3 regions of the Streptantibioticus cattleyicolor NRRL 8057 genome follow, and region 2 is predicted to be linked to each of the others. Evidence: riboswitches for the same ligand, from Rfam matches in the RefSeq annotation. Region 2 holds a riboswitch; each other region holds the start of a gene.

Region 1 (2,252 bases), 980 kb from region 2:
AAGGCCCTTGCGTCCAAGGCGGGTTGACGACCGCGCCCCGGCTCGCCGATATGCCGTCCGCGCCCCCAAATGCCGCCCGCCCAGGCAGAGTTCACCGCTTCGAGGGACAGGCATATGCATTCGTTGGCGCCCGCGCGGGCCGCGGCGGCAGCATGGGGGCTCCGGCGGCCGGTCCTCCCGGCCGCCGTAGCTTGGCGAGCCGGTGGACAAGGGACGACGACGCGATGGCAGACCATCAGGAAGCTTCCGTCACGCTGCCGAGCGAGCCCGCCTCGGTCTCCGTCGCGCGCGGCTACGTCACCGGGGTCCTCGCCGACTGGGGGCTGCCGAAGGACGCCCCGGCGGCCGACGCCGTCCGGCTCATCGTCTCCGAACTCGCCACCAACGCCATCCGCCACACCGGCGGACGCTCGCCCGACTTCACCGTCGGCCTCCGCCTCGACGAGCACGAGTGGCTGCGCCTCGGGATCACCGACGGCCACCCCCGCCGCCCCCGGCGGCTGCCCCCCGCCCCGGACCGGGACAACGGCCGCGGGCTGCTCATCGTCGCCCACCTCGCGGCCGAAGCCGGCGGTTGCGTGACGGTCGAGCCGACCGCGGAGGGCGGCAAGACGGTGTGGATCGCGCTGCCCTGGCGGACTGCGGCGGCCGGGCCGGAACCCGCCGGCGAGGCGGGCGCGCGGTGACCCGGCCGCCGCTGCCCGCACGGAACGGCGCGGCGGCTCACCTCACCCGGCCGTACCAGACGTCCGGCGTCCAGATCCGCTCCAGCCGCACCCGGGCGCCGCTCTTCGGGGCGTGCCACATCCGGTTGTGGCCGGCGTAGACGCCGACGTGGTAGACGCCGTCGCCGTGGTGGAAGAAGACGAGGTCACCGGGGGCCCGGGCGGCGGCGGCCACGTGCCGGGTCCGCTGGTACTGGTCGGCCGCGGTGCGCGGCAGCGAACGGCCCACCGCGCGGAAGGCGTAGAGCGTCAGCCCCGAGCAGTCGAACCGGGACGGGCCGGTCGCCCCGTACTCGTACGGTGAGCCCTGCTTGGCGGCGACCACCTCCAGCACCCGGCCGGCCACGGTGGCGCCGCGGGCGGGCGCGGGCAGGCCGGGGACGAGGGCCCCGGCGGCGAGGGCGGCGGTGGTCAGGAGCGATGTGGTCGCGGCTCGGCCGAACAGGGCGGGAGAGCCAGACGGTGCAGACATGCGCACCCCTTCGTCCTAGCGCCTGCGAAGGATGGCCTGTCGGGTTCGGGCAGGCGAAGATGCCCGGCCGCTCTCGCGCGGCTTCACCCCAAGGGGCCGCTACCGGTGCGCCCGGACGGCCCCGTCATGATCGGGTCCTCCGCTCCTGCCAAGCTGTGGTGTCGACCTGGCGTCCGGGCGCCGGCAGGACTCGGCGTGCGCCCGGACCGCCCCGCCACCGCGGCGGGGGCTTGTCGTCACCACGGATGATGGCGCACCGATGCCAGTGTCGCCGATCGTGCCGAACCACCCGTGTCGCCGATCCCGGCCGGTAACTACCGCTGGTCACACGCGTGTTGCGGGGCTGAGAAAACGTCAAGGAAGGATGCACCACGGGAGTGGCGAATCCGCCGTACGGTGGAAATCGACTCCGCCCGGGCGGATCACCCTCGCCCCGATGGCGTACGCCCCGGGCCTTCCCGCGGGCCGGCGCCTCACCGCGGCGGCTGCTCCGGAGGGATCGCGGGCCTTCCCGCGCGCCGTTCGCCGTCGAGGACGCGCATGGCCTCCGCCAGCACCCTGGTGTGCAGCTCGTGTTCGCCGCGCTCGTACATCAGCTCGAGCGCGGCCCGCAGTTCCGTGGCCCGGGCCACCAGCGCCTGGGCGGCGCGCAGCGCGGAGTACGTCTGCGTGGTGCGCGCCGGGTTGATCTTCCCGAGCAGGTCGGCGGCTTCCAGATAGCGGTCGATGACCTCGCCCTCGGCCCGGGTGAGGGCGGGCAGCGGCGGCAGTTCGGGGACCACCTCGCTCACCTCGGGCCGGGTGCGGCGGGGGCCTTGCGGCTGCGGGTGAGGTGGTCGACCAGGCCGTACGCGCGGGCCCCGGGGCCGTCGAGGACGGTGGCGCGCTCGATGTCGGCCTGGATCCGCTCGATCGGCCGGCCGGTGTGCTCGGCCAGCAGCTCGGCGGTGCGGGTGCGCCGGCGTTCCATCTCGGCGGCCTGGATCTCCAGGTCGGCGGTGGTGCCCTGGACGGGCTCGGGGATGGCCGGCTGCTCCAGCACGATCCGGGCGCCG
Region 2 (2,252 bases):
CCAGGTCGGCGAGGAGACCAACCGCGAACTGCGCCGGCTGCGCGAGGAGCTGGCCGAGGTGCGGGCCACCGCCCAGCGCGAGACGGCCGGCGTCCGCGCCGAGCTGGAGGCGGCGCGCAGGGAGAACGAGTCGTTGCACCGCAAGCTGCGCAGCGTCACCAGCGATCTGCGGCGCGCCGAGGCGGCGGTGCGCAAGGCCGAGGCGGAGCTGGACAAGACCCGCACGGCCGCCGCCGCCGAACTGGCCGCCTCCGACGCCGAGGGGCGGCGGCTGCGCTCCCGGCTGGCCGAGGCCGAATCGGCCCTGGAGGCCGGTCGCCGCGCGGTGCGCGAGGGGCGCAGCCTGGAGGACATGCGGCTGCGGCTGCTGCTGGACACCGTGCTGGACGCGGCCCAGGGGCTGCGCCGGGAGCTGGCGCTGCCGCCGGTCTCCGGCCGTCCGGCCGACACCGTGGAGGCCGTCGCCCCGGGCCGGATGAGCCCCAAGGACATCGCCCGCCGCGCGCTGGCCGAGGACGACCCGGCGCTGCTCGACCAGTTGCTGGCGCTGCCCCAGGCCCATCTGGTGGTCGACGGCTACAACGTCACCAAGACCGGGTATCCGGCGCTGCCGCTGGAGAAGCAGCGGCTGCGGCTGCTGGGCGGGCTGGCGGTGCTCGCCGCGCAGACCGGGGTGGAGATCACCTGTGTCTTCGACGGCGCCGAGCTGTCGGCGCCGGTGCTGCTCGCGCCGCCGCGCGGGGTGCGGGTGCTCTTCAGCAAGCCCGGGCAGACCGCCGACGAGCTGATCCGCCGGCTGGTGCGGGCCGAGCCGCCGGGGCGCCCGGTGGTGGTGGTCTCCACCGACCGCGAGGTGGCCGACGGGGTGGCCCGGGCCGGGGCGCGCCCGGTGGCCTCCCTGCTGCTGCTGCGCCGGCTCTCCCGGGCCTGAGTCCCGCTTATTCCCGCCGCCGCCCGGCCGTTCGGCGGGAACGCCCTGTGAATCGCCCTCAATTTCCGTTTGCGGGCGGCCCGTCCGTTTTCGTATCGGCTGTGATTGCGCTCACAGAAATGGCCCGCGGCGGCCCCGTGGATACGGTGGAACGCCGGGCGCGGACGGATATGTCCGGTACCGTCCTGCGCGCCGCGTAAAGAAGTTGCGATGCGGCGGACTTTTTTCTCCCGGGGATTTGATCCGATCACAATGTGGTCACTAGGGTCTGGCTTCGAACCTCCGCGCAGTCGATCATCCAACCCGGATGACAGTGGGGGTTACCGCCGAGTTCGAGTGCCGGCGTGCGTCACGGGGGGACTGGTACTCGGAGCCGGGGAACCAACATTCCCGGGGTGAATCGGGGTCAGGTCGTGCCGTGCGGCGCGATGGGACCCGGTAGGGCTGCTTCCTGCCCGAACCCGACAGCTCACCCGGTAGGCGGCAACAGGAAGAAGGAGCTCGTCCTCCGTGGCGTCCCACCGTCGTCCCAAGCCGGCCAGCCGCACCCGCGTGACCGTGCTCACCGCAACCGCCGCAGCGGCGGTCGCCCTGTCGTCCCAGGCGGCCCACGCCGACCCCAAGCCGTCCAAGTCCGATGTCAAGGCCCAGGTCGACAGCCTGTACGAGCAGGCGGAGCAGGCCACCGAGAAGTACGACGGCGCCAAGGAGCAGCAGGACAAGCTGCAGCAGCAGGTGAACGACCTGCAGAACAAGGTCGCCCGCGAGCAGGCCACCCTCAACAAGCTCCAGGACAACCTGGGCACGCTGGCGGCCTCCCAGTACCGCGAGGGCGGCATCGACCCGTCCGTCCAGCTCTTCCTCTCCTCCAACCCGGACGACTTCCTCGACAAGGCGTCCACCATGGACCAGTTGAGCGGTCGCCAGGCCGACGCGCTCAAGCAGATCGAGGAGCAGAAGCGCCTGCTGGACCAGGAGCGGGCCGAGGCCACCGCCAAGCTCGCCCAGCTGGACAGCACCCGCAAGGACCTCGCGGACAAGAAGCAGGAGGTCCAGGCGAAGCTCTCCAAGGCGCAGGACCTGCTCAACACGCTCACCCAGCAGGAGAAGGCCCAGCTCCAGCAGGAGCAGGAGCGCTCCAACCGCAGCAACCAGCGCCCCAGCCTCGGTGACTCGCCGGCCGCCTCGCAGCGCGCCGCCGCCGCGCTCGCCGCCGCCGAGTCGGTCATCGGCTCGCCCTACGTGTGGGGCGCCACCGGCCCCAACGCCTTCGACTGCTCGGGTCTGACCTCGTGGGCCTACGCCCAGGCGGGCATATCGA
Region 3 (2,252 bases), 860 kb from region 2:
CAGCTCCGGACCGATCTGCTCGATGACGGCGAGGACGGCCTTCTCGACGCCCTTGCCCCCGTAGCGCGCCTTGTCACCGTCGCGGAGTTCGAGGGCCTCGAAGGCGCCGGTGGAGGCGCCGGACGGAACGGCGGCACGACCGGTGCTGCCGTCGTCGAGGCCGACCTCGACCTCGACGGTGGGGTTGCCTCGCGAGTCGAGGATTTCCCGGGCTACGACGACGTCGATGGACGGCACGAGCATCTCCTTTGGGATGTGTGTCTTGCTCTGCGCCATGAGCCTAACCGGCGCGGGGCCCGGCCCGGCCCGACGGTCCGGACGCCGGGCCGAAAATGCCCCGGCCGGACACGCTCGGGGGAAGGCGTGTCCGGCCGGGGAGACGGGGACGGGCGCTCGGCGCGCCCTGGCCCGGCGCGGGCCGCCCCCGTTACCGGGGGTGCCCGGGCCGGCCCTGGTCAGCGCAGGTGCAGGTGCTGACCGGGGAAGATGAGGTTGGCGTCCTTGACGACGTCCTTGTTGAGGTCGAAGAGCTTCTGCCAGCCACCGGCGACCTGGTGGTCGGCGGCGATCTTCGACAGGGTGTCGCCGGCCTGGACGGTGTACTCACCGGTGCCGCGCTGCACCGGGGCGGCCGGGGCGGCGTGCCGCGGGGCGTGGCGGTGCTGGGTGGGGGCCGGGGCGGCGGGCTTGGCCGGCTTGACGGCGTCGGTCTGCGCCGAGGCGGCGTTGCCGGAGCCGGCGGTGTCGACCGCCGGAGCGGGGCCGCCGGAGGTCAGCGGACCGGCGTAGGCGCACTGCCAGGCGCCCGGGCCCTGCATCTTCAGCAGCTGCTCGGCGACGGCGATCTGCTGGTCCTTGGTGGCGTAGTCGGCACGCGAGGCGTACTTCAGACCGCCGGCGGCGGCCCAGCTGGACGGCGAGAACTGCAGGCCGCCGTAGTGGCCGTTGCCACCGGTGTCGTGGTTGGACCAGTTGCCGCTGGACTCGCACTGGGCGACGCGGTCCCACACGGAGACCGAGGCGGCGGAGGCGGAGGTGGCGCTCAGCAGCGGAGCGGCGACGGCGGCGCCGGCGACACCGGCGAACGTGGCGATGCGAACGGCCTTGGAGGCACGACGGTGCTTGCCCATGGGGAAGTGATCCTCACCGACGCCTACGAGGTGAGCTGTCGGGTGCGGGCCGAGTGAGTGCCCGGTCGGTGCCGTGGTGGCACGCGACTTAACCCCAAGCCGGGCCGTGCGGCGGGGCGTTGGGCCCGTACCGTCCGGTCCGGCGGAGAACCTGGGTCCCCCGCTCCTGCCTACGGCGCTCTCGCGTCGACTGTTCCCGTCGGTGGGCGGCAGGACTCGGCGTTCCCGACCGACAGGGCTCGCGGTGGCGAGCGGTGAAGACCATAAGCACAGCCCCGCCGGGCCCGGCAACCACGGCCGGGTTCCCGGCCAGGGCCCCGGCTAGGACCGCGACGGGGACGAAAACGCAGGTCGACGGCGGTGCGCTCAAGATCGGCAACGGTCGGACGGGGGCGCCGGCCGGGAGAGTTATGTCACAGCCGGACGCCCCCTTACCCGGGGTTCAGTGACCGAGGGTGAGGTGCTGTCCGGGCAGGATCAGGTCGGGGTCGGAGCCCACCACGGACTTGTTGGCGTCGTACAGCGCCGGCCAGCCGCCCGTCACGGAGTGGTCGGTGGCGATCTGGGAGAGGTTGTCCCCGGGCCGGACGGTGTAGGCGGCGGACGTGTCGCCCTGCCGCGGCACGGTGGGGCGGGCGTGGGAGCCGCCGCGGGAGGTCTCGTCGTCGCCGCCGCGGTCACCGGTGGCGGGGGCGGAGGGGGTCTCCTGCGGGGCCTGCGCGGTGGTGTCGGGGACCGGGGGCTTGGCGTGGCGGCCGGTGGGGGTGGGGCTGCCGGAGGGGGTGGTGGTGGGGCTGCCGGCCGACGGGGTCGGGGAGGCGGAGGACGAGGCGGTGCCCGACGGGGTCGGGGAGGCCGACGGGGTGCCGGAGGGCGCGGTGGAGGCCGAGGCCGACGGTGTCGGGGAGGAGGCCGAGGAAGAGGAGGAGGGGGCGGACGGGCCGGTGTCCGGGCCGGTGTCCTGCGGGCCGTCGGAGGGGCGGGCCGGCGGGTCGTCGTGGGTGCGGGTGGTGCCGGAGGCGGTGCCGTCCCCGGTCTGCGGGACGCCGGGGTCGACGGCGGCGGGGGCGCCGCCCTGGGTCAGCCCCGCGTCGGCGGCGCAGTCCTGCCAGGCGGAGACGC

What was found. Region 2 has a riboswitch for cyclic di-AMP ahead of SCATT_RS05865 (C40 family peptidase). Riboswitches for the same ligand answer to the same signal wherever they lie in the genome.
Region 1: it holds a riboswitch for cyclic di-AMP, as region 2 does, so the genes downstream of both, SCATT_RS01595 (C40 family peptidase) here and SCATT_RS05865 (C40 family peptidase) in region 2, are expected to answer to the same signal.
Region 3: it holds a riboswitch for cyclic di-AMP, as region 2 does, so the genes downstream of both, SCATT_RS09860 (LysM peptidoglycan-binding domain-containing protein) here and SCATT_RS05865 (C40 family peptidase) in region 2, are expected to answer to the same signal.

What each region holds. Positions count from the first base shown of each region.
Region 1 covers NC_017586.1:403,798-406,049, reverse strand. Annotated here, with positions in the region: gene SCATT_RS01605 (8-amino-7-oxononanoate synthase) at 1-27, shown strand, start outside; gene SCATT_RS01600 (ATP-binding protein) at 225-686, shown strand; gene SCATT_RS01595 (C40 family peptidase) at 724-1,197, opposite strand; cyclic di-AMP (ydaO/yuaA leader) riboswitch at 1,202-1,368, opposite strand; gene SCATT_RS01590 (hypothetical protein) at 1,671-1,979, opposite strand; gene SCATT_RS01585 (ATP-dependent Clp protease proteolytic subunit) at 1,985-2,252, opposite strand, start outside.
Region 2 covers NC_017586.1:1,381,354-1,383,605, reverse strand. Annotated here, with positions in the region: gene SCATT_RS05870 (NYN domain-containing protein) at 1-931, shown strand, start outside; cyclic di-AMP (ydaO/yuaA leader) riboswitch at 1,246-1,430, shown strand; gene SCATT_RS05865 (C40 family peptidase) at 1,442-2,252, shown strand, end outside.
Region 3 covers NC_017586.1:2,242,143-2,244,394, forward strand. Annotated here, with positions in the region: gene eno (phosphopyruvate hydratase) at 1-237, opposite strand, end outside; gene SCATT_RS09860 (LysM peptidoglycan-binding domain-containing protein) at 456-1,130, opposite strand; cyclic di-AMP (ydaO/yuaA leader) riboswitch at 1,136-1,318, opposite strand; gene SCATT_RS09865 (LysM peptidoglycan-binding domain-containing protein) at 1,573-2,252, opposite strand, start outside.